Regions from separate parts of the Solibacillus ferritrahens genome, predicted to be linked through region 2. Evidence: riboswitches for the same ligand, from Rfam matches in the RefSeq annotation. Region 2 holds a riboswitch; the other holds the start of a gene.
The links. Region 2 has a riboswitch for cobalamin ahead of SNE38_RS04710 (glutaredoxin family protein). Riboswitches for the same ligand answer to the same signal wherever they lie in the genome.
Positions count from the first base shown of each region.

Region 1 (16,919 bases), on a different contig from region 2:
TGAAAATGAATTATTTGTAGCAATGCAACTAAAGCCTTTAAAAAAGTGGAATCGTAAAAAAATTGAAGATCGTTGGCAGAAGAAGTTAGAAAAGCAATTTGCCAATACTACAGTAAATGTTTCGGCTGATTTTAAAATGTTTTGGGAGTCGACCAAACTTATGGAAGAAAAGGATCAAAAAAAAATGATGGAAGAATTACAGCATTTAAAAAAGCTTGCGAAGGAGGAAACGTAATTTGAAACAACAACAATACAATACTTTAAAGGATCAAATTACACCAAAAATACCTATACTCATAAACTGTTTAAAGGCTTTTGTTGTGGGCGGTTTAATTTGCTCTATAGGACAAGCAATATCATTTTTATACATGATCTTTTTTGATTTCACGGAAAAGACTGTGGGCAATCCGACTGTAGCAACGATGGTTTTTCTCGCAATGCTTTTAACCGGGTTTGGTCAATATCGGAAACTCGGACAGTTTGCGGGGGCCGGAAGCGCTGTACCTGTAACTGGGTTTGGAAACGCGGTAATTTCTGCAGCAATTGAACATAGATCCGAAGGGCTTGTTTTAGGCGTAGGTGGCAATATGTTTAAACTTGCAGGATCAGTTATTTTATTCGGAGTTGTATCCGCTTTTTTTGTGGCGCTAATTAAATTGATATTAGTATCGGTAGGTGTCGCATCATGGTGATCGTATTTCAATCAAAACCAGCAATTCTTTCTTCGGGCGTTGTTGTAGGTCCATTAGAAAAGCGGAGTGTTTTCCAAACATATTTTGATAAGATAAGTCAGGATGAACGGGTTCAAAAATCCACGAATGAGCAAGGTAATACAATGCTCATCTCAGATGCTTGTCAAATAATATTGAAGAAATCGAATTTAAATAATTTGGATATCGATTATTTATTAGGCGGCGATTTAGTCAATCAAATGACACCTACAAATTTTGCCGCACGTGAACTGGCGGTTTCATTTATAGGACTGTTTTCAGCATGCGCAACCTCTGTTTCATCGATGATAATTGCAGCTTTGTTAACAGAACTCGGCGCAAGTGATTTCGCTATTGCTGGAGCATCTAGTCAGCACAATTCTGTCGAACGACAATTCCGTTATCCTATTGACTATGGTTCTCAAAAACCAGCTACTTCACAATGGACTGTAACTGCTGCAGGATTTGTTTTAATCGGAAAACATGAGCAAAAGCTTCCATATATAGAAGCGGCGACTGTGGGGAAAGTGATTGATTATGGTGCAACAGATCCCTATCATATGGGCGGAGCAATGGCGCCAGCAGCATTTGATACAATTCAAGCGCATTTACAAAAGCGCTCACAAAAACTGGAAGATTATGATGTTATTATGACTGGTGATTTAGGGAAAATCGGATTAAAAATTTTAATTGCAATGTTCGCACAAAGCGGTGTGAAAAAAGAAGATTTATCAAGATTCCGTGATGCAGGTGCAGAGTTTTATGGGGAAGATGCATCGTTTTTAGCAGGGGCAAGTGGTCCAGGCTGTTCAGCTGCAGTTTATAGTGGCTACATGATGGAACAATTTAAAACAGGCCGCTATAAGCGCGTATTATTAGTAGCAACTGGTGCACTTTTATCGCCGCTTACTTTTCAGCAGGGTGACACAATCCCGTGCACAGCACATGCAATCGAAATTGGAATGGGGTGAGGACAATCGGCTTTTCATTTTTATTGGCATTCGTAGTAGGTGGTATCATTTGTGTAATAGGGCAGTTAATAATGAATATAGGAAAGTTGACACCCGGTCATACATTATCAATATTAGTCGTAGCAGGAGCGATTTTAGATGGACTTAACTTATATGAGCCTCTGATTAATTTGGCAGGAGCAGGTGCGACAGTACCCATTACCTCTTTTGGGAATTCGTTAACACATGGGGCGTTGGCTGAGGCTGAAAAACATGGTTGGATTGGTGTTTTAACAGGCATGTTTGAGGTGACGAGTTCTGGAATAAGTGCAGCCATTATATTTGGATTTATTGCAGCATTAATATTTAAACCAAAAGGCAAAGTAGACTAGACGAATACCCTCCTTTTTCTTGTGTGTATGCATACACTACAAAATAGAAAGGGGGGTTTAGTATGTCAGGATACGGATATGGTTGGCAACAACAACAACAAGGTTGGCAGCAAGGTTGCGATTATGGATATCCAAGTTATGGATCTCCAGGTTATGGCGGTAGCAATAGTGGCACGTTTGTACTAATTGTTGTACTATTCATTTTACTTATTATCGTTGGTAGCGTGATCATTTAAGGAGGTATTTTCAAATGGAACGTTCATTTTTTAAAAATATTGAGCGTAAAACAGGCGTTGACTTTGATGAAATTATGAATCTTGCAAATGCATTGACATATGCAGATTTTTCGGATGAAAAGCAAGTTCGTAAAATCGTCAAAAAAGTGAGTAAACTAGCAAATAAACCGGTATCTAGTGAGCTAGAAGAAAAAATCGTGGCATCAATCATTCAGGACGGTAAATCATTAGATTTTTCAAAAATCGAAAAAATGATGAAATAAAGTTCACTGCAGTTCAAGATATGAGATAATCTGGAAAGACACGTGAATACAGATTGTGCTTATTTTTAGCAACATCTATAACAATGATAGCCACCAAGCAAATCTACTTGGTGGCTATCGTTTCCTATAAATAGATATAACATATCATATGGAAAGAATAATACAATCTTTTAAATACTCTTTTCCATGGCACGATGCGGAATGCCGGCGTCCATGAACTCAGGAGAAATTACAGCGAACTCCAACTTTTCGTAGAAAGGTACGGCATAGCTTTGAGCATTAAGCTTAAGCTTTTTAAATGCTGCATTTTTTGCATATTCTTCCACTGCCTGCATAATTAATACACCGAGGCGCTTCCCTCGATAGCTATTCAAAACACATACTCGCTCCACCTTGCCAACTTTTGGCTCGATTTCACGTAGACGCGCTGTAGCAATCGTATTTTCACCTTCATTTACAAGAAAGTGGATGGCTGTTTCATCATATTCGTCTATTTCTAAGCTTAGTGGAACACCTTGCTCTTTGACGAAAACTTCTTTCCGTAAAGCATATGCGCGTTCACGGTCTTCGTCAGTTGTTACTAACTTTACTTCAAACACGTATTACTCAGCTCCAGTCAATTTGTATGTTTCATAAGTTGTCCATGAGCCATCTTCTAATTGGTACAGTAAATGGAAACGATCGATTACATCCTTTTCATCAACACCTACCATGCGCAGCTGACCATAAACATCATCATGTTCGGAAGCGCTCAACTTTTGTGCAATTGTAATATGTGGTACAAAGACATGCTTTGGCGCACCAAAATTGATTTTTTCTTGAATCAGCTTTTGAATGTTTTCCAATTGCGGTGTTGGATCAATTCGGAAAAAAATCGTATTCGTAATAGGGTAAAATGAACTGATTCGTGAAGCATGAATTTGTAAAGGGGCAAATTGTGATGCCACCTGCTGTAAATTGCTGGATATTTGATCCATTTGGGCTTCATCCGCATCAAATGCATCTTTCAAAGTAATGTGAGGTGTAATTAACGCATAATGTGGGTCATAACGTTTGCGATAAGTGTTCGCTAAATCTTGTATTTTCTTAGATGGAAAAGCAACAATACCATATTTCAAATTCATTACCCCCTAGAAAATTATTCAAATTTTATCAGCCTTTAGGTGCCCAATTTTCCCTTGGGAAATTTTTTCAGTAAATTAAAAAAACTGGACATTAATACCCCGTAGGCGCAATTGATATAAGTATAACAGAAAAAACTATGAATAAACATTTAAGAACCCATTATTATCCGAAAATTTCAATTAATGCGCGTTTTAAATCGGGCTTCCAATATGTCCATGTATGATTGCCATCGAATTCATCATAAAAGGTCTCAATCCCATGGTTTATCAACAATTGGTGAAGTTCACGGTTTGGTGTCAGAAAATCTTTGACGGTATTATCTTTTAAAGTCACTTTATCTTCTTGTAGTCCGATAATATGGTACACCGAAAGAAAATTGATGTTGTTTGCACTGCGAACAGCTTGTAATACATATTCATCTACATAAGGCGATTGCAAAGCAGCTTTACCGAAAATATTTGGATAATGGATAGCAGTCATTAATGAAATCGTTGCAGCCATGGAATCTCCGATTAAAGCGCGCCCGCCACCTATTTGTGCCGTTGAGTACTCTTCGTCTAAGTAAGGCACAAGCTCATGCGCCAAAAATCGCATATATGCTTCAAATTGGTCGCCTGTTGGAGTATATTTTCGCTTACGATCCACATAATTTTTGTATGGGACACCGACGATAATTGTATTTTCGATAATATAGCCATCTATTAGTTCGTCCGCTAAACGTGGTATGCCACCAAGCTGGAAGTAATCTTTACCATCGGAAGCGATTAAGATGTTATATTCGTACAGTGGAGAATAGTTTGCTGGAATATAAATTAACAGCTCCAACTCCTCGTTTAATGCCTTGCTAAAAAAAGCAACGTCTTTTACTGTGCCTTTTTCCAAAGTTGTCACCCCTGTCTATTGATGTATTCAAAATTGTATCATAAAGAAAAATAAAGGTGTAATATAGAGGGTAGACAAGTGAATGGGCGCTTAATATAAATAAAGGTGAGGATATATTTATGCATAATAAAAGAATTCGTGTACATTCAGATGAAGTGACGAAAGCTACACATGACGCTCTAGAACGCCGCCATGTAACTATTGAAGATATTGCTGAAATCGTTTATACGATGCAATCCCCATATAATGAAGGTTTAACGATTGAACATTGTATTCAGTCGGTTGAACGTGTGCTAACTAAACGTGAAGTACAGCATGCGGTCTTAGTCGGAATAGAACTTGATGAACTAGCCGAAAAAAGGTTATTATCTGCGCCGCTTCAAGCTATAATTGAATCAGATGAAGGGTTGTTTGGGGTGGATGAAACACTGGCATTAGGTTCTGTATTTACTTATGGAAGCATTGCGGTGACAACATTCGGTCATTTAGATAAGCAAAAGATCGGTATTATTGAGAAGCTTGATACAAAGGCTGGGGAATCAGTTAATACATTTTTGGATGATTTAGTTGGAAGTATTGCGGCTTGTGCAGCATCACGCCTGGCACACCGTATGCGCGATTTAGAAGAAGAAGGCGGGACATTTGCAGATATTCCCCCGGTTGAATTAGGACCTGCACCAAAGTTGAACACGGAGATATAGAAAGGGTTTAAACGATAACAATGGAATTAAAAGATATTAAAACGCTCATTACGAGTGGAACAATCATTTTAGCAGTAGGGTTATATTTAGTATTCAGCGAACCGAAGCAAGAGACAGAGCAGACAGATTCACCGGCAATTACAGAGCAAAATAGTGCATATAACATTACACCTGAAATGGTAATGGACAAAACAGGGAAACAACTGGTTGATGTGAAGTTTTTAAATGCTAATGACGGAGATACATTCAATGTTGAAATTGATGGTAAAACAGAGCGAGTGCGCTTACTTATGATCGATACACCTGAAATGAACTATAATAAAGGCGAACCGATGCCATATGCTGAAGAAGCGAAGGCACGTACTACCGCGTTATTGGAAAAGGCGGATTCAGTTCAGCTATTGTTCGACAAAGGTCCAGAAACGGATAATTATGACCGGCTGTTAGCATACGCATTTGTTGATAATATCAGCTTGCATGAAGTTTTATTAAGTGAAGGCCTTGCTGCAGTGCGTTATGTAAATAAACCGAACGATACATTGGAAAAAGAGCTGCTGGAAATTCAACAACAGGCTGAACAGAAAAAACTCAATATTTGGGCCCACGACAATTACTTACAGCATGACGGATTTCATCCAGAAGAAGTGAGTAAGTAAATAGATTTCTCTTAAAAAAATTGACTATATGCAAATCGAGAAGGTTCGATTTGCATAAGTTTTTTTTTATTTACAGTGGAAACAATTTTTGAAAAATATATTTGTTCTCTCGAAATATTTTGAAGATTTGGAAGTGATATGGTACACTCATTGTTATGTGAATAAGGATTGCAGAATAAAGGTGCTCAATTTGAGCTTAAAAGGGAATTCGGTGAAAAACCGAAGCTGTTTCCGCAACTGTAAATGTAGACGACCACAGAGTATACCACTGTCGAATGAAGAAAAATGCTTCTAGTAGATGGGAAGGTTCTGAATGGGATACATGAGCCAGGAGACCTACCTTTATTTTATCGTATTAACTCTCTTCGGAAGCTAGGAGAACTTACGGCAAATAGACGGGCAGGTATATTTTATACCCTTTTTTTCTGTTGTTTACCGGTGTTTCTCTAAATGGAGAAGCACCGTTTTTTTGTTGTAGAGAGTTAAGAGCAAAAACATTCACTATAACAAAATAGGAGGTTTTTGTAAGTGAAAATTTATAAAAAGTGGTTAAGTATTGCGATTATATTCATATTGTCATTTTCGCTATTATCACCCGCTGCAATCGTGAAAGGGCAAGGATTTGAAGCAGAAGAATCAAATGCCACTTCTAGTACATACAACCATGATGAACAGAGTCTTCACCCTAATGATGAGACGTCAAAGAATGCACCTTCATTACCGACAACGAGTGACAGTGCGCAAATCAATTCCTCAAACTTATCTGAAGTTCTCCCTTCAGGCTATGTGACGGTATCAGTAGAAAAATTTACACTTGGACAAGGATATGCAATTGACCCCATCCAAGTTCCTTTTTATGAAGGGGAAATGGCAGGACAAGTAGTTGCCAGAGTACTTGGAAGTGGTAACTATAATAATGGTATGGATGAAGAAAATATCTCATACCTTGCGAATATTAAAGATGCAGAAAGCACTGTTAATATTCCGACATATATTCAGAAGGAAATTTTGAAAAGCGGTTCTACAATAGGAGCGAGAACTAACAGCGACTGGCTTGGACAGTTTGACTATACCGATATGTCAGGCTGGATGTATACTGCCAATCATAAATTGCCGGATGTAGGTATGAGTGAATATGAAGTTACAGACGGAAGTGTAATTCGGTTACAGTTTACAGTATACGGTTACGGTGGTGACCTTGGTTTTAGTTTTGAATTACCCTATATCGAAGTCGCTAACAAAGACAGGCTTACAGCAAAGGTTGCCGAAATTAATAGTAATCCGGATAAAGGAGTAATTTTAGCTAATCAAAGTGTAAAATCTGCCTACGACGCTGCTTATGAACAGTTAAAAGATATGGAAAGCAGTCAAACAAATATTGATGACGCTTTAAAACAATTAGAAGCTGCTCTTGAGGGGCAAGTAGATGTAATAATAACTGATAAAACTGTATTACAAACAGCAGTTAATACTGCTGAAGTAAATAAAGATTCAGTAAAAATAAGCTCTAATGGCAAAGATGTGGAACCTATAGAGTATTGGGTTACTCAAGCCGAGTTTGACGCTTATACAAATATCATTGTTTCTGCACAACAGCTTATTGCAGATCAAGCAGTAATTCAAGATACTATCGATGCTAAAGTTTTGGCACTAAATCAAGCAACAGATTCATTTAATGCAGTAAAAAAAGAAGGATTAAAAAATGCTGTACCTACAGTAAATGAAGTGAAATTCACTATTGCACCAAAGACCGTTACATTCAAGCTTTTTGATGCTAACAATCAGGAAGTAAATATCGGAACTGGTGTTGTAGGTACGTATAAAGTATATACAGCAAATTTACAAGCCGGTGATTACCGTTATGAAGGTTTTGACAGCAGCGAGAAAAGTGTTGGTGGTGGTAAACTAACTGTTACAACTGAACCAAAGCAGGAATATCAGTTCCGTCAGCTTAATTTTAAGGCAACCAACACAAACTGGAAAGTCGGAAATGACTATACCATTAAAGTAGGCCTGGATAGCTACGACGACACGTCATTAAAGTTTGGTGATGAACTGTCAAGTGGTCACATACCTGTATTAGGTCTCACAGGAAAAACATACTTTTACTCTTTTGAACCTATTTCAACACACAAGGAATACACAGCTCTAAAAAATAGTATTACAGTAACAATTGCAGGATCGGCACAATCAATTAGCGGGTCCATTCCTTTTTCAGGGAATGTAACATTCACAGTACCTCTGGAAGCGGAATTGTTTTTAGGACGAAAAATTAAACATTTCATTTCATTTGAAGAAATTAAGCCTGAAGGTGAAGCGACTGTAAATAGTAATGGAACAAAAACATTTTCGTACAAGCTTGCTAACAATGGGCAATATAACTACCGTGTTAGCCAAGAAGGAAAACTTACAAATACAGGTATATTTACAGCCAACGCACAAAATGCTGCCTTGGAAGTCACACAAAAGCAGCTGGATATTTTATCACCGAGAGCAGTCTTAAATAAAGGTACACATTTCGAGGGGAATATTTATCTAAATATCAACGAACAAAACCATTTAAAATTAAGTCAAGGCGATAACTTTAAATTGCTTCCTCTTCGTAGTTGGCAAGCTCTAATAGATGGCATTACGAACTACTTCTTCGAGCCTGATTTTAACTATGAAATCATTACAGGTAATGACGTAGTTGAAATTGAGCCTGGAAAACCAGGGAGCTATGCCATAGTAAAAGCAATAAAAAATGGGACAGCTATTGTAAAAGTTACGTACGATGCTCTGAAGGTTAATGGTTCAACAGATATTAAAGCGGCAGATGATGCGTATAGCGCCATTTGGCCAGAAAATGTCGGTGTATTCGTAGTAACTGTTGGTCAAGGTAAAACAGGTATTTCAACAGGAATTGAAAGTAATAAAGAACGTAATCAAAAGGCAAATGAAAAAAAGGTAAATAACCTTCAAAACGGCATTTATGATGCAGATATTGATAGTGTTTACTATGTTAAAGGTGAGCCGGGAGCGTTTTTCAAATTTACGCCAACTGCCAATAGTACAGTAAGTATTTTACGCCCTGAAATTAATCATGCAGCAGGTACTGTTTCTTATGGCAATGCTGAATTTTCAACAGAAAATATAACGTTAAACGAAGATGGTTCTTATACGGTATTACTAACTGAAGGACGTAATATAGTTAAAGTTGAGAAGGACGGTAAGGCTGAATATCATGTAATGACTGCGCGTCCGCTTGACATAACAATTGAGAATGTTACAAATCCTAATGGGGAAATTGCAGCAGGAGATAAAGTGAAAGTTACATTTAAAGGTATTTCTTTCCCGGCCAACAAATTATCAGGAATATATAATTTCCGTGGTCAATTAAAATACCTAGGTGGAAATAATCATACATCCATTGTTGGTCAAGCAGTTCAATATAATATGACAACAATTGGAAACAGTATAACTTTTACAATTCCAGAAGACTATGAGGGCGAATACAGTTTGCATGATGGTCATATCCAATTAAGCTTTTTCGGAAGTCCTATCGGTGACCATCGAAATATTAACCCAACTGTAGGGGCAAATCCTAACTTTGCTGCTTCCGAAATAGAGGCATACTACGGCATTTTCCCGAAAATTACAATTATCGATGGTCCTGTTGATAAAACCAAACTACAGACATCGATTATTGAGGCTGGAGTAAATAAAGATTCCGTAAAAATAAGCAATGATGGAAAAGATATAGATCCAACAGAATATTGGGTAACGCAAGCGGAAGTAGATACTTATACAAATATCATTGTCTCAGCACAACAACTACTTGCAGATGAGAATAAAACACAAGTTGCAATCGATGCAAAAGTATTAGCATTAAACCAATCCACGGAAACATTTAATCAAGCGAAAAAATTAGGTGCAAAATCTAAAGTAATTATACCAACTCAACAGGCTTACAATACTGTTGGAAAATACATGATAGATAAATTACCGAATCCTAAATTCGGCAGTGAATGGTGGATTATTACTTTAGCTCGTGGTGGATATGAAGTTCCTGAATCCTATTACAACACTTATTACAATAATGTAGTGGACTATGTCATTTCAAAAAATGGCGACTTAGATCAAAGGAAATACACAGAGTATTCACGTCTAATCATTGCTCTTACCGCTATTGGAAAAGATCCTTCAAATGTCGGCGGCTATAATTTAATTGAAAAACTGTCAGATTACGATAAAGTCGTTTGGCAAGGTGTAAATGGTGCCTATTTTGCATTAATTGCGCTGGATACTTGGGGATTCGACTTACCAAATTCAGCAACTACTACACGTGAGAAACTGATTGATTTTATTTTAGATAAACAACTAGCAGACAAAGGCTGGGCTCTATCAGGAACTAAGGCAGATCCTGATATGACAGGGATGGCTATCCAATCGTTAGCGCCATATTACAACAGTAACCCACAAGTAAAAGAATCTGTTGATCATGCATTAGCTACATTATCTGCTATTCAAGAGGAAAATGGCGGCTATAAATCATGGAATACAGAAAATGCTGAAAGTGCAGCGCAAGTTATCACAGCACTAGCTAGCTTAGGAATAGATGCAAATCAAGACCCTCGTTTTAATAAGGTCATCTCGAATATTATGACCTACTACAGTAAAGAAGATGGTGGCTTTAAACATGTTCTGACTGAAACGAAAGCGAATGGTATGGCAACTGAACAGGTAGGATATACATTAGCTGCCTATCATCGCTTGTTAAACGGGCAAACAGCACTTTATGATATGACCGATACTAAGCAAAATAATCCATCAAATCCAGGAAACGGTGGAAACAATCCATCAAATCCGGGAGATGATGAAAATAATCCTTCTAAACCTGGTGACAGTGAAAATGGAAGTAAACCTGGCGCTGGAGGAGGAAATAACAGTCCAGGTGGTAATCTCGCATACGGCAAAACAACATTCCTAATTAAAATTTCCTCATCGGAAATTCCATTAAGAGCAACAACTGTTGATTTATTCCCAGGGGAAACAGTAGTTGACGTGTTAAAGCGTGTAACAGCAGAGAACGGTATTTCGTTAAGTTACCGTGAAACGCAATATGGTACTTATATTGAAGGTATAGCAGGTCTTTATGAGTTTGATCGTGGTCCATTAAGTGGATGGATGTATCGTGTAAATGGAAGCTTCCCATCATACTCTGCGGGAATTTATACGTTATCTCCCGGTGATACTGTTGAATGGCTGTACACACTGGATCTAGGAAAAGATATTGGCGGCTATGTGGATGGAATCGAAAATGGTTCAGCACCTGGTGCCACTCCTGGTGGAGGAGCAGAGTGTAAGGACGAAACAAAGGATTGTAAAGAAAAAAATAAATGTACAGATGAAGATAAACAATGTACAGAAGAACCAAGCAAGGATGAAGACAGTGAGGAAGAAAGCAAAGAGAATACAAAAGCTGAAATAACAGTTGAAGATGGCAGTGACAAAGCATTTATTACAGCTGAGAATATTCAGAAATACCTTGAAAATGATATGCAAACACTTGTCATTAAAATTAATGGCAAAAATTTAGAACTCCCAACGTCTTCATTAAAAAGCATTATTCTTGCAGAAGATGAAAAATTAGTTGCCTCTATTGTTTCAAGTACTGAGAGCAAAGAATTTACGGTGAATTTTGGAGTTGAGACTTCACAAGGACAAATAAAGCCTATTTCTCTGGGCAAAGAATATGTGAAAGTAACGCTACCAGCTGATGAGGTGAAACCAAATACTGTTGTTCTACAGCTTATTGATGGCGAGTATAAGCCTGTTCCACATAAAGTGATTAACGGCGAAATTGTATTATTTACAAAAATAAGCGGTACATTTGTCATTATTGAAAAGCAAGTTACTTTTAAAGATATAGAAAAGCTTGCAAATAAAGATGAAATAGAGTTTTTAGCCAGCCGTCTTATAATTCAAGGTAAAACTCCGGAGACGTTTGAACCAAACAAGCCAATAACACGTGCACAATTTGCCGCATTAGTTAGCCGGGCGCTGGGATTACAAACATCAGGAGAAAATCCGTTTAATGATACATCGGGCAAATGGTATGAGAAAGATATCCAAGCACTGTTTGAGGCCGGCATTACGAAAGGTACAACTGCTTCCACATTTAATCCGGAAGCGCCAATTACACGTCAGCAGGCAGCCGCATTTACAGGACGTATCCTTGAATATCTAAATGTAATGGCTAAGGAAAATGGTGACATTCATTTCAAAGATGCTAATAGAATCAGCGCTGAATATTTACGTTATATTGAGCTATTAAGCAGCCTCGATATTATGACAGGTAAAGAAGACGGAACATTTGATCCAAGAGAAAGTTTAACGAGATCGCAAACAGCAAAAATCCTGAAACGTGCGTTAACTATAGCAGACATGATGTAATTTCAAACTAACCCAATAGCACTTTGCTTTTGGGTTAGTATCTTTTAACTAGAATTGGGGATATCTAAATGAAGCAAAAATTAACGATGTTTATTATGCTACTACTTGCTGTTTTATTAATAGTTACACCCGTTTCTGCACAAAGTATTTCAACAATAGATGCTTATAAAACGACGGGTGATTATATTGTAAAACAAGCACCAAGTCCTAAGTTCGGTGATGAATGGTTTATTATTGCACTTGCTCGCGGTGAATATAATGTTCCAAAAAATTATTATGAAACGTATTATGAAAACGTTCTAAAACATATTCAGTCCATGAAAGGTGAATTACACAATCGTAAATATACGGAGTATTCACGTCTAATAATTGCTCTTACTTCAATTGGAAAAGATCCAACTAATGTAGGAGGATATAATTTAGTTGAAAAATTGGGGGATTTCGATAAAGTCATTTGGCAAGGTCCGAATGGTGCCTATTTTGCATTAATTGCGTTAGACACTTGGAACTTTGAACTTCCAAAAAGTGCTACGACTACAAGAGAAAAATTAGTAGATCATATTTTATCAAAGCAATTAGCTGATGGTGGATGGGACTTATCCGGAATGAAAGCAGATCCTGATATGACTGCAATGGCCGTGCAGGCACTGTCTACCTATAAAGATCGACCAAATGTAGAAAAATCAATAAATCGAGCGTTAGATACTTTACAAAAAATACAGGACGTTAATGGTGGTTATAAAAGCTGGGGAACATCCAACTCGGAAAGTGTAGCTCAAGTTATTACTGCATTATCCAGTATAGATATAGATTCAAAAGAGGATGCACGATTCTCTAAAGCATTCAATAGCTTTTTTACTTTCTACAATGCTAAAGATGGTGGGTTCAAGCATGTATTGACTGAAACAGCTTCTAACGGTATGGCAACAGAGCAGGCTTCCTATACACTGGCAGCCTATAATCGACTTTTGGCAGGAAAAACAAAATTATATGACATGTCGGATACAAAGAAAAATAAGCCTTCAACACCTGTTGAGCAAGAGAAACCAATTATAGCTCCTACTAAATTAAGCTTTAAAGATATTCAATCACATTGGGCAAAGGGTGATATTGAAGCTGCGGTAGCTAAAGGCTTATTAAAAGGATATGAGGATAATACGTTTAAGCCAAATAATCATTTAACACGTGTCCAAGCTGTATCCATTTTAGTTCGTTCATTAAACTTGACGAGTACACAACAAGCGCCATTTACAGATATAGACCGTTATAGTGAAATTACGAAAAAAGAAATCGCAGCAGCGTATGAGGCAAAACTATTAACCGTCAATTCAGGTGAATTTTTACCATCGGCACCTATAACACGTGAGGAATTATCGATTATGCTTTATCGTGCCTATACGTCTATAAATGGTCAAGCTTATATACCGAGCAAGGTAGTACCATTAAACGATATTAACAAGCTTTCGAATGAGTCAAAAAATGCGATTGCTTTATTATATGATTTTAATATTGCACAAGGTTCTAATGGAGCGTTTCAACCATTCAATTCATTAACAAGAGCGCATGCCGCAAAAATGTTTATTAACTTTTTAAAGGTAGTGGATAAATAATGAAAAGAACAATTCGCTTACTAACAGTTGTTATCTTCGTTTTTTTATTAGCGGCGTGTAATATTCAATCAGTCGAACAATATGAACAAATGAAAGAACAAGAGCGAAGTTTAGATTCAAAGTCTAAAATAGGCCAAGAACAAACAGTAAATCAGGAAATAAAAGATTCAGAAAAAAATCATGAAAATATAAAAGAAGATAAATCAGAATCAGATAATGAAGAAGCTAGCCCTCCAAAAAAAGAGGAAACTTCAGAAATAAATAATAAGAAACAACCAATAGAAAACCAGGAAAAGAAAGTGGAAGCTAAAGAAGAAGCAAAGGACTCGATAAAGTCAGAGCGGCAGCCTCACAAAGAATTACCGCCAAAAGAGGAGACTTCCAATAAAAAAACTGCTACTGATAATCAGAAAGTAGAAAAGCCGAAGCAGGTTCCTGTCGAAAAAAGTGAACTTCTAGCTGAAAAAAAGAAAACTGTTACAATTGCAATTCGCGTAGACACTTTGCTTAAAAATTGGGATAAGTTAGATCCAGCACTACAAAGTGATAAATATGTACCTAAAAACGGAGTCATATTAAAGCCGACAACGTACGAGCTATTATCTGAAAAAGATACCGTTTGGGACGTTCTACAACGTGCAACGAAAGAACATAAAATTCAACTTGAATATCAAGGGGCAAACGAAAATATTTATAACAGTGTTTATATAGAGGGAATTAATCATCTATATGAATTTAGCGCGGGTGAATTAAGTGGATGGATGTATAAAGTGAACGGTGTGTATCCTAATTATGGCTGTAGTCAATATGTTTTGAAAGATGGCGATGTAATAGAATGGCATTACACAGTTGATTTAGGACGCGATTTAGGACATGTCTGGAAAAGCAGCGAATGAAATCATTTGAAACTTTTCATCCACTGGTTATTTTCGCTTTTTTTGCTGCAGCTATTGGACTATCAATGTTTTTTATGCACCCGGCTTATTTAGTGATTACTATTTTCCTAGCAGTAAGCCTGAATATCGCCTTACGTAGAGGGCAGTTTTTTAAGGATTGGAAGCTATATGTTCCTTTATTTTTCCTTATGGCTATTATAAATCCATTAATTAGCCATAATGGGAAACTAGTATTGTTTTATATAAATTACAATGCCATTACAGTAGAGGCAATTGTTTACGGATTAAGCATTGCCACAATGATTGTTTCAATTATCCTATGGTTTAGCTGCTATAACGAAACGATAACTACAGATAAGTTTATTTACTTATTCGGTAAAATATCGCCGGTATTCTCTTTAACGTTATCGATTAGCTTAAGGTTAGTGCCACGTTTTCAACAGCAATTACACAAAATATCAAATGCTCAAAAGGTAATTGGCATGGATTATCGAAGTGGATCCTTATTACACCGTATTAAATGTACTATTCGAATTATATCCATTCTAATTACTTGGGCATTGGACAATGCAATAGATACGGCAGATTCCATGAAGGCGAGAGGTTATGGTATAGGGAAGCGGACATCCTTCTCTTTATTTATTTTTGAACGTCGCGACGGAATAGTTTTGCTTTTCATTATGTTCCTTTTAATGGTGAATATTTGGGCAAGTATAATAGGTACAACAACTTTTTATTTTTATCCGACTTTTTCAATCATTCAATGGGATTTAAAAAATATCCTATTTTATTGCAGTTATTTTCTCCTGCTTGCTATCCCAATAATAATCGAGATAAAGGGGGGAATCGAATGGAAATTGTTAAAGTCGAAAATGTAAGCTTTACATATCCAAATGAGTCAAAACCCATTTTGAAAAACATTAATTTAACTGTTGAACAAGGTGAATTCATTATTCTAATTGGTCAATCTGGTTGTGGAAAAAGTACATTACTACGACATTTTAAAAGTGAACTTTCTCCTCATGGTAAGAAAGCAGGTACATTTTTTTATGATGGTAAAAGGTTGGATGAAGTTATGCCTGAAAAGGCCGCATCGGAAATTGGCTATGTCTTTCAAAACCCGGACAATCAAATTGTAACGGATAAGGTTTGGCATGAATTAGCATTCGGTTTAGAAAGCTTGGGAGTAGATAAACATACGATGCGTAGGAGAGTAGCGGAAATGGCTAATTTCTTTGGTATTCAGAAGTGGTTTCACCAAAAAACTTCAGAGTTATCTGGAGGACAGAAACAGCTTTTAAACTTAGCCTCAATTATGGTGATGCAACCAAAACTACTATTGTTAGACGAACCAACATCTCAGCTTGATCCGATTGCTGCTATGGAGTTTATTCAAACGTTAAACCGTTTAAATAAAGAATTAGGCATAACTATAATATTGGTTGAGCATCGTCTTGAGGAGGTCCTTCCTATTGCTGACCGTGTTTTAATAATGGAAAAGGGGGACTTATTATTTGATGGCGACCCCCGGGAAATTATCAATACATTACCCCCAAAACATGAATTGATTACAGCATTGCCAACAGCTACAAAAATGTACCACCTATTAGATGGTGAAGGACCAGTACCTCTGACGATTCGAGAAGGACGAAAATGGCTAGCAAAGAAAAAGGTCGATTTACATACTGGGAAACAGCTTCCTGTGGCCAGTGGCATTTCTAATACAATAGTTTTGGAAGCAAAAGATGTAGCTTTCCGTTATGAAAAAAATGCTACTGATATTATCCAGCACTTAAATTTACAAGTGAAAAAAGGAGAATTTCTAACTATTATCGGAGGTAATGGAACAGGGAAATCAACGGTCTTGTCATTATTGGCTGGCTTACAAAAACCATATCGAGGGAAGATTCTCCTGCACGATAAATTATTGAAAACTTATCGTAATAAAGAGCTTTATCAAAAATTTATAACATTGTTACCACAGGAACCTAAAACATTGTTTGTTCAAAAAACGGTAAAGCAAGAGTTGGAAGATACAGCAAAATATCATAATATTTTGGATG
Region 1 covers NZ_JAXCLE010000002.1:43,199-60,117, forward strand. The annotation lists gene SNE38_RS02300 (YhcN/YlaJ family sporulation lipoprotein) at 1-235, shown strand, start outside; gene spoVAC (stage V sporulation protein AC) at 237-692, shown strand; gene SNE38_RS02310 (stage V sporulation protein AD) at 686-1,681, shown strand; gene spoVAE (stage V sporulation protein AE) at 1,678-2,052, shown strand; gene SNE38_RS02320 (YjcZ family sporulation protein) at 2,115-2,288, shown strand; gene SNE38_RS02325 (stage VI sporulation protein F) at 2,303-2,551, shown strand; gene SNE38_RS02330 (GNAT family N-acetyltransferase) at 2,722-3,150, opposite strand; gene SNE38_RS02335 (YjcG family protein) at 3,154-3,669, opposite strand; gene SNE38_RS02340 (alpha/beta hydrolase) at 3,839-4,558, opposite strand; gene SNE38_RS02345 (phosphatidylglycerophosphatase A family protein) at 4,678-5,259, shown strand; gene SNE38_RS02350 (thermonuclease family protein) at 5,280-5,915, shown strand; cobalamin riboswitch at 6,078-6,273, shown strand; gene SNE38_RS02355 (S-layer homology domain-containing protein) at 6,444-12,350, shown strand; gene SNE38_RS02360 (S-layer homology domain-containing protein) at 12,419-13,960, shown strand; gene SNE38_RS02365 (DUF4430 domain-containing protein) at 13,960-14,856, shown strand; gene SNE38_RS02370 (energy-coupling factor transporter transmembrane component T) at 14,853-15,734, shown strand; gene SNE38_RS02375 (ABC transporter ATP-binding protein) at 15,707-16,919, shown strand, end outside.
Region 1: another riboswitch for cobalamin. It lies ahead of SNE38_RS02355 (S-layer homology domain-containing protein); the one in region 2 lies ahead of SNE38_RS04710 (glutaredoxin family protein).

Region 2 (16,919 bases):
ATTTAATGAAAAGGGGGTATTTATTTGTTTCATGAAATAAAAGATATGCTAAATCACTTGGAGGATGAAGAACTGAGATCTTTATTAGCTCAATTCTTTTTACGTATGCAATTAGTTGAAGAAAGAAAGGGTTATTCAGAACAGCAATTCTTTTTAGATATTAAAAAAACATACAACGAACTATTAGCCTACAAAAAAGAACAAGCAAATAACGAACTGCACACACAATTTCATACTACTCATATTGTATTTGGCGATTCACCAACTGGAAGCTTAAAAATTGCTTTAAAAAAATTAGGACTAGATCAGCAGGAAAGGATTATTACCTTTTCCGATTTGTTTTCAATTGGTCCAATTTTGCACTTACATAACGCACAAGGTATTACTAATCGATTTGAATGGTTACGAACAAATATAAATATTGATGAAGAGGTGCTATTCAATTATGAAGATCACTTTAAACGTACTTTATTAGAAATCGAAAAAATCCCAAGTCACCATCCGATTATTATTTGGGCAGGAGAAAATGCACATGAACAAACTGGATTAAGGTTTGTTCTCTATTTATTAAAAGAGAAAACAAACGACATCTATATCATTCAAACAAATGAGGCATATAAAGCTCATTTTGATAGACCTGAAATCGATTTTACACCAAGAAATATGGGAGAGCTTTCAGGTGAACAATTAAAGCAAATTTATGAAAACGAGAAGATGGGTCATACACTGACGCAAAGGGAACGTAAAGCATTTGAACAGCAATGGGAGCAACTTTGTGAGGGGAAAGAAGTTTTACGCATTTGGAAAAGTCATCAAATAATGAGTGTCTCCGAAACTTTTTACGATGAGTACATCATCCAGACAGTGAAGAAGCTCCATCAGGAGAAAAAGCACAATGACTTTATAAAATCAGCTAGAATCATCGGCGAAGTAATTGGTCATTTAGATCAATATGTTGGCGATCAATTTATAGAATATCGCGTCAGACGTTTAATCGTCGATGGGATATTTGATATGGAAGGTGTCCCAAAGGCAATGCGCTTCTATAGCGTAAAAATACGATAATGTTTCAATTTCTAAATATCACATAAAGGGGTACTTACTTTGGAATTTAAACTTATGGAAGAAACCGATTTAGTTAAATGTATTGAAACTTTTATTAAAGTGTTTAATGATGAGCCGTGGAATGATGAATGGACATTTCCGAAAGCTCAAAAGTATTTATTGGATTTTTATCAAACACCTGGATTTTTAGGGGTTATCGTAAAAGAAAATGAAGAAGTAATGGGCTTTATAATGGGAGTACAAAGAAAATGGTGGAGCGGGGATGAATTTTATATTCATGAAATGTGTGTTGACTCCGAACGCCAAAATCGGGGAATTGGTAAAGCGTTGTTGGATTATTTAATTAAATCTCTAGGAAATAATATAAGCAACATCACGCTTTTAACTGATAGAGGTATTCCAGCTGAAGCATTTTATAAGAAGAATGGGTTTGAAGAAATTGAAAGACTTGTTTTCTTAAGCAAAAACCTTAAATCATAGATGGAGGTGTAAATAATTGAAAAGAATCCTAGTATGCTTAAGTTTTATGTTTATTCTCGTTGGTTGTTCAAATAAAAATGAAGATACGTCCACACAAATTTTGGACGAGAACAATGCTCAAATCGACAAATTGGAAGTCCAGAATGAGGAACTGCAGGCAACTTTGGATAATCTTCAAACGGATTTTAACTACAAAGAAGAGGAAGCGGCGTATTATAAACAAGTGATTGACGACCTTATTAAAGATTATAGTGATGCCGAATTAAAAGATTTAGCAATAAATTTATGGAATTATGAATTGGAAGTTAACGGGGTACCAGTTCCGACAAATGGTTTAGTCGACATACAAGATCAGACGATTGAAATTTCTTTGGTAGAAAGGCAAATGGATTATCCGATTTTGCCACTAGAAATATTTATGCAAGGACAAATTAGCGGGGATTATATAGACCATTTAAATGTGAATACTAATCCTTCTGAAACCTACGTTACTGATGGCACGGTTGTGACTGCTGTACATCATAAATATGCAGATGTAGAAAAAGGTTCAACTATTTCATTTTCAATAACGGAAGAATTAAGAAAACGATTAGGACTGGAAACTACCGAAATTATGATTAATAAAAAATAATATTACATTTCCTAACATTGATTTGGAAAACATCTGTTTAAATCCCCAATGAATTGAAAAACACCCCTGTCCTTTAATTAGAACAGGGGTGTTAATTTACAATAAGCCGGAAATTATAGATCGTGAAAGATTTTTGCGACTTCAATAAAAGTTTGTACACTCACATTTTCTGCAGGTACAACAGGAGTCCAAGGATCCCAAACTGATATTAAATAATTTTCCTCCGCAGTTTCTTTAACAAATAATAACTTTTTTTGCTCTTCACTATAATAAGCATCTGTTTCCAGCACATTATTCAATTTAATAAAACTAGACAGGTCTTCGTTTGTTTTTATTCCCTTATTGATAACTTGAATATCAATATTAAATAACTTAATAATTGGAAATTCATTATATTCATATTGTAATGATATAGAGTGAACGGAAGATAATAACTCTCCTTCTAATACCGCATAATGTTGATTTTGTTCATGCGCTTGCTGTTTTAACTGCTCTACAATTTCCATCATTTTCTCGTATGATGATTCAGGGCTATCATACGTTAATCTTCCTTCTTTAAATTCGTATTGTTCTAATATAGTTTTTGGAAATGTCCATCTAGCTGTTATATCAACAGGTAAATAGTCGAATGAGCGAAACGTATCAAAATTATGCAGATGGAACAAATTGGGCTCACCATATTGCTCATATGCCTCTACATCTAAAAAGTGTAAAAATTTCCCAGGCTCAATTGTTTTTCTTAATCGATCCATTAGCTTTCTATTTTTCATTGATATATCATCCGCCTGATGATGAGGAATCATTTCTTCATCTGTCATTGTTTCTATCTCAATAACGGAAGATGCATTCTTATTAAAAAACGTCAAACCATTGAAATTCATTGCACCGACTGTTGCGACGGAAAGAAGTAAACCGAAACAAATCATAGCAAATGTCGGTAATCGTCTTATCTTTTTATCTTTATGAGATGAGATTTTTTGAATAACTCGCTGTTTGTTTGGGCTCTCGATTTGCTCGTATTGTTCCTTCAATTTTTTCTCAAACGTATCGAAATCTTTCATATAATCAACCCCTTCTATAATAAATTTTTCACTTTTACTTTTAAACGTTCGTATCGTTTTCGGATTGTTGCTGGTGGTTTTTCAAAAATCTGACCGATTTCATCAAAACTATAATTTTCAATTACACGTAATAGCAGGAGTGATCGTTCTTCAGGCTTTAAATGGATAAGTATTGACTCAAGCTGATCATCATTGTCGTGATCAAAGACTGCTGTAGTTGTTTCCTGCTCAATAAAGGGAATGAAAGACTTTAATTTTTTTCGCTTTATTTTATTGAGACAATGAAAATACGAAATTTTATAAAGCCAAGCATTCGGATTTTCAATCGAGGCTAATTTGCCGTACTTCATCGCCTTTATAAAAACTTCTTGGACGGCATCTTCAGCGTCATATGTATTTCGTAAGAGGCTGAAGCAATATTTATAAATTTTGTCATAGTACGCTTCAATGAGTTCATCCATCTCACGTATTAAAAATTTTTCATTAGTCATGGTCATGATTTTTGGCTGCAATTAAACCACTCCTTTCATAAACATTAGACAATTTAGTGGTTGGAAATGTGACATGATTTGGAAAATATGTATATAGAAAAAATAATGATTCAATGATAAAATCAAAATCACTATTAAATTAGAAAATTATGTTAATAAAGAATAATTCAAATTCTCTTAAAAATAAAGGGGGACAATCGCTTGAACAATATCATTGAAAACAATAAAAAAAGCTGGGATATCGTAGCGAAGCATTTTGCTGGGGGAGACGCATTACCGGGCTATGGGCCTTTAGCGCAAACAGAAGAGGAGCTGCATTTAATCGGATCTGTTGCAGGGAAGAAGGTGCTTGAAATTGGCTTTGGTAGTGGGCATTCTCTTTTATATATGAATAACAATGGAGCAAAGGAGCTTTGGGGAGTCGATTTTTCGAGCGCGCAGAAAGAGCTGGCGCAAACGACGTTAAATGGTATAAAAGCAACATTACATACAGCCCCAATGGAACAGGAGATTGGTTTACCGAAAAACTATTTTGACTTAGTGTATTCCATTTATGCAATCGGCTGGTCAAGTGATTTGTCCGCAACGTTTAAGCTGATACATAGCTACTTAAAAGATGGGGGCGAGTTTGTTTTCAGTTGGGAGCACCCTTTTTATAGCCAAATCAAGTGCCGAGATCATCAGTTTTTATTAACCGATTCTTACCAGCGTGAAGGATATATTGAAACGACGACATTTAAAGGGGAAGATGCGCCTATGCAAATACCCAAATATAAAATGGCGACCTTTATTAATGCACTGTTACGGGCGAACTTTGAACTTGTGGAGATTATCGAAAGTGATATACCTGAACAAGCAAAAACTGAAGAAGTAACGTATTCCGAGAGATATTATTCACTGCATAAAGCCAGTCACTTTCCTACGACGTTTATCGTAAAGGCTAGAAAACGCAGTTAATCAAATAGGGGGTAAGTATGATGATAAGAAAATTAACAAATAATGACCGCGAACTAACAATGGCACTAGTAGAAAAAAAGCCGGCAGAAAATTTATTTATTATTGGTGATATAGAGGCTTATGGAATGGAATCGGATATTCAGGAGCTATGGGGACAATTTGAAGAGGATCAGCTTATGGCGGTTTTACTGCGCTACGATCAAAATTATATTCCCTATAGCGAAGGGGACTATGATGCAGCAGGGTTCGCAGAAATTATTAATATAAACAAAGGTCCTATTGAAATTTCGGGGTTGCAGCATTTAGTCGCTCCATTACGAAAATGGATTAATCGCGGGATTCGTCGGGATAGTGAAACGTATTATGCAAAATGTACAAAATTGACGGTTCCGATTGCAGATTTGGACTTTTCAAATGTGACGTATTTACAGCCGCATGAATATGAGGAAAATATTGAAATGCTCAAGTCCATTCCTGAGTTTTCAACAGGTACTTTTAGTATTGAAGGAAGAGAACGCGCGGAAAAGTTTAGAACAGGACGTACATATATTATCCGCGATGAACAGGGGGTTATGGTGTCCTCTGCATCGACAACCGCTGAAAATTCCCAGTCTGCCATGATTGTAGGGGTTGGAACGAGACCGGGTTACGCAAAAAAAGGGTATGCGACACACTGTATGCTAAAGCTTTGTCGGGACTTGCTTGCTGAAGGGAAATCGATTTGTTTGTTTTATGACAATCCTGCAGCAGGGCGCATTTATAAACGAATTGGATTTGAGGATATCGGTTTTTGGTCAATGATTCGATTTGAAGAGGAAAAATAAAGGAGGGAAACGAATTGCGTACTTTATTAGCAGAACAGCCAATTCAAATAAATGCCTATGACATCGATGCGATGGGCATTGTCAGTAATATTGTGTACGTACGATGGTTTGAGGATTTACGTATGGCTTTTTTAAACGAACATTATCCATTAGCAGAAATGATGGCTGTGCAAATTTCACCAATTTTGATGAAAACAGAAATAGAATACAAAGCCCCTTTAACAATTTTTGATAAACCGGTCGGACGGTGTTGGATGGTGAAAATCGGGCAATCCAGCTGGGAAATGGAGCTGGAAATTACTACAGAAAAACATATCCATTGTACAGGCAAACAATCCGGATGCTTTTATCATTTAGAAAAGAAAAAGGTTGCGAAAATACCGGAGCCATTGAAGAAGCTTTTTGAAATAAGCAGTAAATAGTTAATGTAGGAGAATGCAAAAGATGACTATTAAAATGCAACGATTTAATTCAGAAGTTCAAGATTTAACGGATTTCCTTACTAACAACGAATGGCCGTTTTTTGCGAACCCTGTAGTTAATCCTACAGAAATAAAAGAAAAAGCAGCGAATGGTTATTATGAAAAGGGTCGCGAAACATTTTGGATTTTAGTCGACCATGAAAAAGTAGGGCTAGTAATTATTGATGATATTGATGATTCGATTCCATTGTTTGATATCCGGTTAACTCCCAAGGCAAGAGGAAAGGGAACAGGTGTACAAACTTTACGCTGGCTGCAAAACTATTTATTTGGAGAAAAAGGGAAAATCCGGATTGAGGCTTATACGAGAACAGATAATGTACCAATGCGGAAATGCTTTACTAAATCAGGATTTGTAAAAGAGGGCTACTTGCGAAAAGCCTGGGAAAATGAAGACGGCACGGTTGTAGATAGCGTGTTATATGCAGCTATCTATGATGACTGGAAGACAGGTATTATAACACCGGTTCAACTGGATGATGTGCCTTATTAAAAGGAGAAATGAATAAAGAATGAAAGAGTATCTGGAAACTATCGTAAGAAAAGAAGAAATAAATTTAGACCTAATCAATATAGACGAAATGCTCCAATTCATGCTGCAAAATATCGGGAATCCGGATGCTTATTTACGTGATGACCTAATTTATAGGGGATTTTGCGAATTAATTCTGAACGAAAAACTAACGGTGGAACAATTAGTTGTACTATTAAATACATGCATGGATGACGAGCATCTTTATTTAAATATTTCGCATAACGATCCTTCGGATGATGTATTTACTCGATCTTTTTCAGCACTTGTCATCGCGCTTATTTTAGGTAAAGATCGTGAAAACAGAAAATTGCCTGAAGCACTTATTCTAGAGACGATTCAACGGAGTGTCGATTATTTAAAGCTTGAAAAGGATTATCGGGGGTTCGTCAATTCGAAAGGCTGGGCACATGCGGTTGCACATGGTAGTGACTTATTAGCTGAAGCCATTGCACACCCGCTTATGAAGGATTTACATTTGTGTCATAAAGCATTGCAAAGTTTAAAAAGCTGCCTGCATACGGACTATGCTTTTATTGATAAAGAGGAAGCGCGCATGTTACCGGTAATTGATGCATTACTGGACAAAGGATTGACAGACGAACAGTTGTTAGCATGGTTAAAGGAATTACATGAAATTGAAATAGACGAATGGCATATGAAATATCGGTACGAATGGAATGTGAAGAAGTTTGAAGCCACATTATTAAGACATTTATTAAAAACTAACAAATGCCTACTTACGACCAATTGGATTATTAAGAATTAGCAGAAGGGAGATGAGAGGTTGAAACGAGCTACACTAATAGTTCTGCCGTTCATTTTATACATATTGGGTTTACTGCTCTATTATTTCGACAAGATTAATATTTATCTGTTTTTTATTTTGATAATAACTGGCTTAGGAATCGCGCTTTTAGGATTTTATCTTTACCGGAACAACAATAGGCAGAAGCAGATTTTTGTGGGAATTTTTTTTGTGATATCTTTAATATGCGTATTTGAATCTCGCTTAATTAATTATGAAGTCTATACTTATTTCGTAACGTCCTATAATGAGCCTTTTGAAATTGTTGAAGATTCAGGTATACATATACTTTCAGTGGATATCTTCGAAGCGGCGTATATTGATGATTTAGATTACTTAATAAAGACGCTAGAATTATCAAATGATAAAGAAGTATTGGATGCGGAAATGGTAACAAATAAAATTCGTTATACTTCGAAAAATGATGAGTTATTAAGTTATATACGTCCCGCGGAGAAGCATTTTGAAACGATGAAGGAAAATGTTGTGGCTTATCTGCCGGGAACCTCTTCTGCTATTGAAGATTTTTTAAATAGAGAAGATTTTGAAGGTGACAGTGCAGGACTGGCTACTGTATTAAGCGGACTCGCAGAAAAAGGCAGCTTCAACAATAACGTACCGATTGCCGTAACAGGTGCGATTGACGGGGAAGGGAATGTGAAGGAAATTGGCTCTATGAAAGCTAAAATTCTCATTGCAGAAAAAAGCGGTTTTTCGCATATTTTCATACCAGAGGAAAATGCAAAAGAGGCGAGAGAAGTAAAGGACATACATCAACTTAACATTGAGCTTATTGAAGTGGCAACGGTCGAAAATGCTGTAACGGAAATAGAGAAGCTAAATACTTAAATTAGTAAGTATCATTAATAATCAACAGAACGCTATGGCACAAAATGGTCGTAGCTTTTTTATATTTGTAGTAAATATTAAAATTTAAAACCAAAGCACATGTTCAATCTTTATATAGTCAAGTGAGGTGAAGAAATGGATTTTGAACGACTTGTTATATACATAACGAATGGCGCATCAATGAAAAATTGAGGCTTAAATTGAATAAGAATCTTTAAAGAATGTTTTGTTTAGTGAATTCTATTTATTCTCTGCATATATTGTAATTAAAGCAATTTTACATCCGTTAATATGAGGAGGATATGCCGATTAATGATCATAGAAATAAATCTAATCAACCCTCTGATTCAACAGATATTCAGATTGCTAGACTTGCATTTATTGCAGCAACCATTACTACGCTTGGAGATGGTTTAGCAGCATTGGCTGCAGGTCTTGCTCTACAAGAATTGGAAAAATCGAACAATCAAAGTACACAACCTCAATATGATTCATCAAAACAGATGGATTCTACACAAAAGCAAATTGATTATTTAATAAAGGAATTAAAACAAATTAAAAAGATGTTAAGTTAAGAAGGGAGTAAATCTTTGCAATATGTTATACAACCATCGTTAAACAGCATAGTGATGAATCTCACTAAAGCTCTTGAAGGTGAATATAATGCCATACGTTTTTATGAACATTTAGCCCAACTTGCCCCTAATGATGAAATTAAAAAACGTATTCTTGAAATTAGAAAAGATGAAATGCGTCATTATCATGGGTTTTCTTACATTTTCACATGCCTTACTGGGCAGCAACCTTCTCCACGAATATCTGAACCATTACCGACTGATTTAAAGCAGGGCATCATCACTGCATTTCATGATGAACAAGAGGCAGTAGAGTTCTATCATCGAGTAGCTAGAGAAACAAATATTCCTTATATCAGTCATCAATTTCGTTCAAATGCTGCCGACGAACAAAATCATGCTGTCTGGTTTTTATATTTCATGAATCATCACTAGTATTTAGAGGGTGCATTAATAACCCTCCCTTTTTATTTGTAATATTTTTTTGCATCAAAAATAATTGGGCTAGTAACATCTAGATTGGACAAAATATTAAATGGTATTGGTTGGATAGTTCGTGGGGGAAAGGGTAATTAAGAATTTCTGTAATGTGATAAGTAAGAGATTAGTTCTAGTTCACACAAAAAATCGAAACTGCATCATGCAATTCGATTTTTTGTGCATTATGGTAAGAGTTCTAGAGAGGGTTTAAACCCTCTTTACACACAATTATTTATTATGATGATAATGTTTTATTTCCCCGTTTTTGAATTTTACTTCAAGCTCAAAGGACTTATAGTTTTCATCGAGAGCAAATGCTTTTAGTACTTCTTTACGAACATCCTCATCACTAGTAGTTTCGTCAAATGTTAACTGTTTTAATGCATCGACAAAATTATCATAGGCTTGATCACCTTTATACTCAACACCTTTAATTTCATCATCTAGTTCTGCGTAAATATTGTTTCCATCGTTCTCATATTCAACATCATATGAATTTCGATTCGCATATTCTACGTCTAAATCAAAGTCAGTAAAAGCATAATTTACATCTGCGACCTTAATGCCAGTACGTTCATTTTCATTTTCTGAGTTATTAGTGGTATTTTTGTTATTCGTTGTTTCATCAATAGTACTATTATTACCTGTAACATCCTTATTTGTCTTTGTATCATCGTTGTTACATGCGTACAATAATCCCAATAATAATGGCATTGTAAGTATTAATTTAAATAATTTCATTTTATTCTCTCCTTTAAAAGTGGCTTGATAACTTAATTTAAGCCGCTAATTTTTAATAAAAGTATTCCCAAATTAAAATAATCTATCCATTTGTACTGTAATTGAAAATTTTTCCTAATATAAATCACTAAAAACGCTATGGCAGAAGTTAGCCATAGCGTTTTAAATTTAAAATTTAAATGTATCATCCGTAATCGGGGCTACTTTAGCAACTGCATAAGTCGCGCCTTTTTGGCTGAAGAAATCATATGTTGAGCCTGTATTGGAAATCCCGTTCATGACAATCGGGTTGACTTCCTCGTCAGGGAACATTGTATCGTGCCCCAAATTCATGAGCGCTTTATTTGCATTATAGCGCACATATTTTTTCACTTCAGGGGAAAGTCCCGTTTCTGCGTATAAATCATCGGTATACTTCATTTCATTTTGATATAAATCGAGTAAATATTCATAGCCCCACAAAGTTAGCTCCTGCTGTTTTTCTGTTGGGAACGTTTTGAAAATGTTCTGGGCGAAAAAGCCGACTGCTACTCCGTGGATTGATTCGTCCATTTTGTTCAAGTAAGTTCGTCATTCTTACTTCTGCTATATGCAGCTTATAATTTCTTATAAGATCAGATCATATCATATATAACTTTTGCTATATCTCTCCGCTTCGGATACCATTATTGACTTGTACCCTACTCTACTCGCTTCCATGTAAAACCATGTGCTTTCGATGATCGTTGCACCTTATTGATATATTTCAACCTTTTAACTATCAATCTTGGCTCAAGATTGTCCTCGACTTAACGTTAGGATGTTCCTTGAATTCAAAGAGTTTTACTTGCGCCACGATTTAACGCAAGATTAAGCTAATTACTTCCGCACTATTTCGCAGTACACCTTGTCCGCCTAAATAAAGCGGGTAGAAGAAGCCGGAATAGAATAGGAAGCTTTCCAGCATAACTGAAGCGTACATCGCTTTCCATAAGCTTTCCGGGTCATCTTCTTTTATAGCAGAATATACTTCTCCAATACGGTTAGCTTTATATTGAAGAAACTCATTTTTTTGCACCCAATCGAACACTTCGTCAATTTCCGTATTTGTACAAAGTGTTGTGAAAATATACGAATAAGACTTCGCGTGAATCGCTTCAAACGATCCGAAAACTGTTAATACCGCTTTTTCCTGAAAATCAGGTGTATACTTAGCGATTTCATTCATGCCAATGTTCGTTTGTACTGTATCAAGCAATGTCAGGCCGCCGAACACTTTTTTGTACGTATCTTGGTGCTCGAATTCCTTCCATTGTTTGACGTCTTTACTGACTGCAATTTCCTCTGGGAACCATATTTGTTTCCATTGCTGATCCCAAAAAATACGTGCGAGTTCACTCGTTGGGGTATTCCAGTTGACCGCTTTATACGTTAAATTTGACATGCGACACACTCCTCAATTGTAAGTAAACGTTGGCGTACGTAATAAACGGTTTTAATACCACGCGTCCACGCATAAATGTAGGCTTTTGCTAATTGTTCTGTGTTCCACTGGTCCGTTACGTAAAGTGTCATGGAAATTCCTTGGTCAATATGCTTTTGCGCGGCTGCGTAAAGGTCGATCAGTTCATACGGATTTACATCATAGGCTTCTGTATAGAGTTCCTCATTGTCATTTGTTAAAAATGGCATCGGATAAATGGTACGGCTGTCCGCATAGTCACGTACTTCCACACGTTCCGTAACAGGGGAGATAGAAGCCGTACAGCTGCGGATGTATGAGATACTGCCTGTCGGAGCGATCGCCAATCTGTAGGAGTGGAATAACCCATGCTCCAATACGTCAGACTTCAACTGGTGCCACATATTTTGAGTAATAATCGGTGTAGCCCCAAGTGCTTTAATCACACCAGGTGTAAGTTCTATTTCTTCTTTGTTTATATACTTTTCAAAATAAACCCCGCTCGCATAATCGCTTTCCTCAAATCGGTAAAATGTTTCGTTCTTTTCCTTCGCAATTTCCATTGATGCTTTTAACGAGTAATAGTTCAATGCTTCCATAAACGCATCGATAAATTCGATGGACTCTTTGGAACCATAACGGATTCCGCTTTGTACGAGGTGTCCATGCAAGTTCATAACACCTAATCCAACAGAGTGCATTACTTTGTTCGCTTTAGATACAGAAGGAACGTTGACGATATCTGTCATAGTTGAAACATTCGTCAAAAGACGCATTGCTGTATCGACAAGCTGACCGAAATCCTGAACTTTCGTTGCTTCATGAATGTCAATTGAACCTAGGTTACAAGAAACATCGAGGCCATATTCATTCGGCTCATTTTGATCGGTAACAACACTTGTTTGTTGGTACTGAAGTATTTCGGTGCATAGATTGGACATCTTCACACGACCGATTTCCTTTAATGGATGAGCGTTATTAACATTATCATCAAATATTTCGAACGGATAACCCGATTCAAATTGAGCTTTTTTGATTTCCGTATATAATTTACGTGCATTTAATCGTTTCAGTTTACGGATGTTCGGATTATCCAATAGCTCGTAGTACATTTCCGTAATCGAAATTTCCGACATGCGTTTTCCGTATTCTTTATAAATGTCATAAGAACTAAACAAGACGATATCTTTATCGCGGCGCATCAGTTCAAAGAAAATATCCGGAAGAATAATCCCTGTTGAGAGTGTGGCAAGACGGATTTTATCGTCTGCATTTGGTTTTTTGGAAGAGATGAACGCCTCAATATCTCCGTGGAAAACATTTAAGTAGACGACTCCAGAACCATTTCGTTGCCCAAGCTGATTCGAATAACTAAAGGAGTTTTCCAGCAGTTTCGCAACTGGCATTACCCCGCTCGCACGGTTTAATATCCCTTTAATCGGATCACCTAAAGGACGCAGATCGGTTAAGTTTACTCCGACACCGCCTCCTAATCGGGAAAGCTCCAGGCAATAGCCGATGTTTTCGGCAATCGAATTCATCGTGTCGTCCATCGTCAGTTTAAAGCATGAGACAAGCTCACCGCGTGCTTTTTTCCCGCTGTTTAAAGCAGTAGGTGTTGCCGGCTGATAGGCAGTCATGACCGCTTTAATGGCCTTTTCTGCCAATGCTTCATCACCCTGTGCTAAATAAAGGGCAATAATAACGATTCGGTCTTCATATTTTTCAAGAATTTCTTTTCCGTCTCTGCTTTTCATTGCATAGCTATCGTAAAATTTCGAAGCACTCATAAACGAGGGGAAACGGAATTTATACGCATACGCTTTTTTGTACATCCGTTTAATAAAATCCATTGAGTACATTTCAAGAAATTCTTTTTCATAATAGCCTTCATCAACTAAATAGCGTACTTTTTCCTCAATATCGATAAAGTAGCGTAAACGGACATTCACGTCTTCTAGGAAATAGCGGCGTGTTGCTTCTTTATCTTTTGCTAAATCCAGTTCACCCGTAGCACGGTAACGATTTAATATGTCATTGTTTAATTTTAAATATTGTTTCATCATTAAACCTCTTTCCAAATGGAATAATAGTAATTTTTAATGGTTTCGTAATTGAATGGGGTCCCACGTAATTCTAGTTTCTCGATTAACGGAATGCCGTATTTTGTTGCTAAAAGATCACCTGCTCGGCCGAAAAAAGCATGACCGAAATTACGGTTCCCGCTTACGATAATTCCTTTGCATTGATTGTAGTTCGCAGTCATGAACTGATCGACGATAGGGGGGACAGAGCCTAATCCATCCGTATATGTAAATAGCAGATACGGCGCATCGATTTTATCCACATCGGCTAAATCCTTTGCAGGCAAGCCAAGTTTTTGCACGATGTATCGTACATTGCCAGTTCGTGAAGCATAAATAATCATGCAGTTATTTCAGAAATTCGGTTAATAATGGAAGTTGGCTCTGCGATAAATTCTCCGTTGATTTCGAATAAAGGGACAGATAGAAAGCCTGCATCGAGTACTTTTTGCTTTGCCGTTTCGTCCTGGTCAATATTAATAATCTCGACTTGTAAGTTCGCAGCATCAAGTTCGGATTTTACCCATAGGCATTTTGGACAGATTGTTTTCGTATAAAGTTTCATTAATAGAATCCCTCGCTATAAAGATATTTATTGTGCTGTACGTTCTAAAGAAAATATAAAAAGGCTATCCCGGGAAAAAAAGGATAGCCTGAAATGGAAACGTAAATGGAAAAATTGCGCCTCCATTTCCTATTCCCCGAAGAAATGTACGTAGTTTTAACACGGCAGGTCTCCTGGCTTTGCGTCATCCATCAGACGTACCTTCCCATGCACGTGGCACAGTGGCAATTTTAGTCTTCAGTCAGCATTTACAGTTGCGGGGACAGCGTTGGTTTTGCACCAAACTTCCCTTTTAAACTACATTTAGTAGTACCGTGATAAAAAAACACAATATATGGTTGTGAATTGAGTATAAGCCGTTCCAAAGTAAAAGTAAAGGAAAGAAATATAACTTGATCAGCTATTGTACTTTTTAAAGAGAAAGTTGACAGAACTAATACCTATACAAATCAAAAAGGAACTAAAAAACACATTGCCCAAAACTTCGAATGAACAATGTGTCATATTAATGCTTTAATTCTCTTTTCCACATGACGTAATTATAGGTTGCTTGAATAGCAAATAAAATGGTGATGAAAAATGTTATGAAAATAAACAACCTAGAAAATCCTAGCATTAAATAAATGACTCCGATTGAAAGTATACATATTGGAATCGAATAGACAGTACGCCAAAATTTTCGGCGGTATGAAAGGGCATAATAATTGAACTTAAAACCTTTATCAACTTTCGGTTTTTTTCTGTAATAAAGATATAAGCCAATCGAAATAATAAAAGAAGTAACAATAGGGATGGCGAGGATGAATAAATTTAAGTTTTGGAAATTCACTGTAGTCCTCCTTCTAAAATCCTTATGTTGGTTCATCACCATAAGTTGGGGATGACATTATTGAAAAAATAAGATTCGCTACGGGAAAACGCGTTGAAGCGTCTGTTGTACTACATTCCGGGGCAGGCATTTCGGGCGGTGTGGCTACAAAGCCTTTGTAGATTGAATTGTTAATGAAATAAATAGCGGAAGGAATTTCCGTTATTTCGAAAATGACATAAAAAATAGTCAAAATAAGGGGAGAAATTTCCGTTATTGACCTAAAAAACATGAAATTTCAGGATTTTATTTGAAATAACGGTAAAACGTTCCCTTATTTACCCCAAAATGAGCTGCATCCTTCAAATAACGGTAAAATCTTCCCTTATTTTAGGCGGGCACTGAAAAATTTAAAATAAGGCACTTTCTATCTACTAAGGCGTTTTGTCCACTCGAAGTTGGACGGACGCTTCAAAATCAAAATTTTCGGATTGGTGGGCCTCGTAAACGGCAATAAAGGCAGTGATAAAGACACGTCAAGCGGCTTTAGCGCTGTCTTGCCGTAGCCCATCAATTATTCAAGTGAAATTTTATTAGAAAATCAACCTCATGTTATGGTGATGAACCTTTATGTTTTGTAATTTCCATTATATAGTAGATGGGGCGGAATTTCATTAATTGGGGATAAATTCTATACCTTTACTTACCTTCTGATATATCTTAGGAAGGTTTTTTTATATTTGCGCTGTGGGCAGTTGTCAGTTACTTGGATATGCTACCACCATTAAAACAAGATAAATATAAGTTTAAAAAAATTGAATGTTTTACAATATATGCTAATTATATCTTGACACTCGATATATACACATTTTAATATATGTAATATCGATATATCGACAGTCAATATATGGAGGGCCTATGATTCCTTTATCAGAACCAACGTATTTAATTTTATTAGCATTAATAAAAGAACCAACGCATGGCTATGGCATTATTAAAGCAATTTCAGAGGTAAGCGAAGGGCAGTATGAAATCGCACCGGGAACGCTTTATGGGGTATTAAAAAATATTGAAAAACAAAAGTTAATTGAAGTAGTTGGTGTTGATTTAGACAATCGAAAGAAAAAGATTTATGCCATTACAGATGCAGGAAAAGAAGCGCTAATCTATGAACAACGACGTTATGAAAAGCTATTATTATTTACATACAAATTAAATGGTGAGGGATAAGATGGCAATTACACGAACATTGAGTAAAAGATTTAATTCATTTGAAGCTGAAGAACAATGGTTAAACGAGCTTGCCCAAAGCGGTTGGCGTCTTGTAGATTACGATAAAAAAGAAATTGGTGAAAACTATTATATATTTAAAGTTGATTTAGATGCGGTAAATATGCGATACAAAATTGATTTCAGAAGTTTAAAAGATAAAGAAGAGTTTGATGATTATAAGAAGCTTTTCCATGAAGCTGGTTGGGAGCTAATTGCAAAAAATCATTATTATATGAAACATATTTTCATATCAATTGAGGGAAAGGATATTTTTTCAGATCAATTATCACTCATTGACCGTGAACGAAGATTTCGCAATATAATGTCATTTTATGTAATTGGATTTGCGGCTGCAGTAATTGGCGCATATATTGCAACATTTTATTTTGATTACGATTGGTTAAATGCTCTTATTATTATGGGGATACCAGTAGTTATATGGTATAGCTATGGGTTATACAAATTCCATAAAAAAGTACGTCAATTACAACATGGGAGGTAATGAGATGAAATATTTGAAAACACTCGATAATATATTCTTTTTCATGTCACTATTTGGAATTATCCCATTAATTTTAGCTGCATTTGATGTATATCGCCAGCAAGTTCAAGATTATAAAATTGTGTTTTTATTCTCGTTATATATCGGAGTAATTGGTTCCTTTATTTTAAAAAAGTACAAAACAAAAAAATATGAGCAACTCATGAGAAAAGGTGTACCAGAATCTATGAATTAGTAAATCAATTTTTTAAATAGTAAGCAAAGATAGAAA
Region 2 covers NZ_JAXCLE010000003.1:133,597-150,515, forward strand. The annotation lists gene SNE38_RS04620 (DUF1835 domain-containing protein) at 25-1,065, shown strand; gene SNE38_RS04625 (GNAT family N-acetyltransferase) at 1,105-1,545, shown strand; gene SNE38_RS04630 (hypothetical protein) at 1,592-2,176, shown strand; gene SNE38_RS04635 (hypothetical protein) at 2,290-3,237, opposite strand; gene SNE38_RS04640 (RNA polymerase sigma factor) at 3,252-3,734, opposite strand; gene SNE38_RS04645 (class I SAM-dependent methyltransferase) at 3,930-4,685, shown strand; gene SNE38_RS04650 (GNAT family N-acetyltransferase) at 4,706-5,509, shown strand; gene SNE38_RS04655 (acyl-CoA thioesterase) at 5,524-5,931, shown strand; gene SNE38_RS04660 (GNAT family N-acetyltransferase) at 5,954-6,484, shown strand; gene SNE38_RS04665 (DUF2785 domain-containing protein) at 6,504-7,292, shown strand; gene SNE38_RS04670 (S16 family serine protease) at 7,503-8,180, shown strand; gene SNE38_RS04675 (translation initiation factor 2) at 8,483-8,755, shown strand; gene SNE38_RS04680 (ferritin-like domain-containing protein) at 8,771-9,190, shown strand; gene SNE38_RS04685 (YusW family protein) at 9,464-9,949, opposite strand; gene SNE38_RS04690 (ribonucleotide-diphosphate reductase subunit beta) at 10,145-10,528, opposite strand; gene SNE38_RS04695 (ribonucleotide-diphosphate reductase subunit beta) at 10,815-11,399, opposite strand; gene nrdE (class 1b ribonucleoside-diphosphate reductase subunit alpha) at 11,387-13,480, opposite strand; gene nrdI (class Ib ribonucleoside-diphosphate reductase assembly flavoprotein NrdI) at 13,483-13,845, opposite strand; gene SNE38_RS04710 (glutaredoxin family protein) at 13,842-14,066, opposite strand; cobalamin riboswitch at 14,213-14,398, opposite strand; gene SNE38_RS04715 (PadR family transcriptional regulator) at 15,793-16,104, shown strand; gene SNE38_RS04720 (DUF2812 domain-containing protein) at 16,106-16,648, shown strand; gene SNE38_RS04725 (hypothetical protein) at 16,653-16,883, shown strand.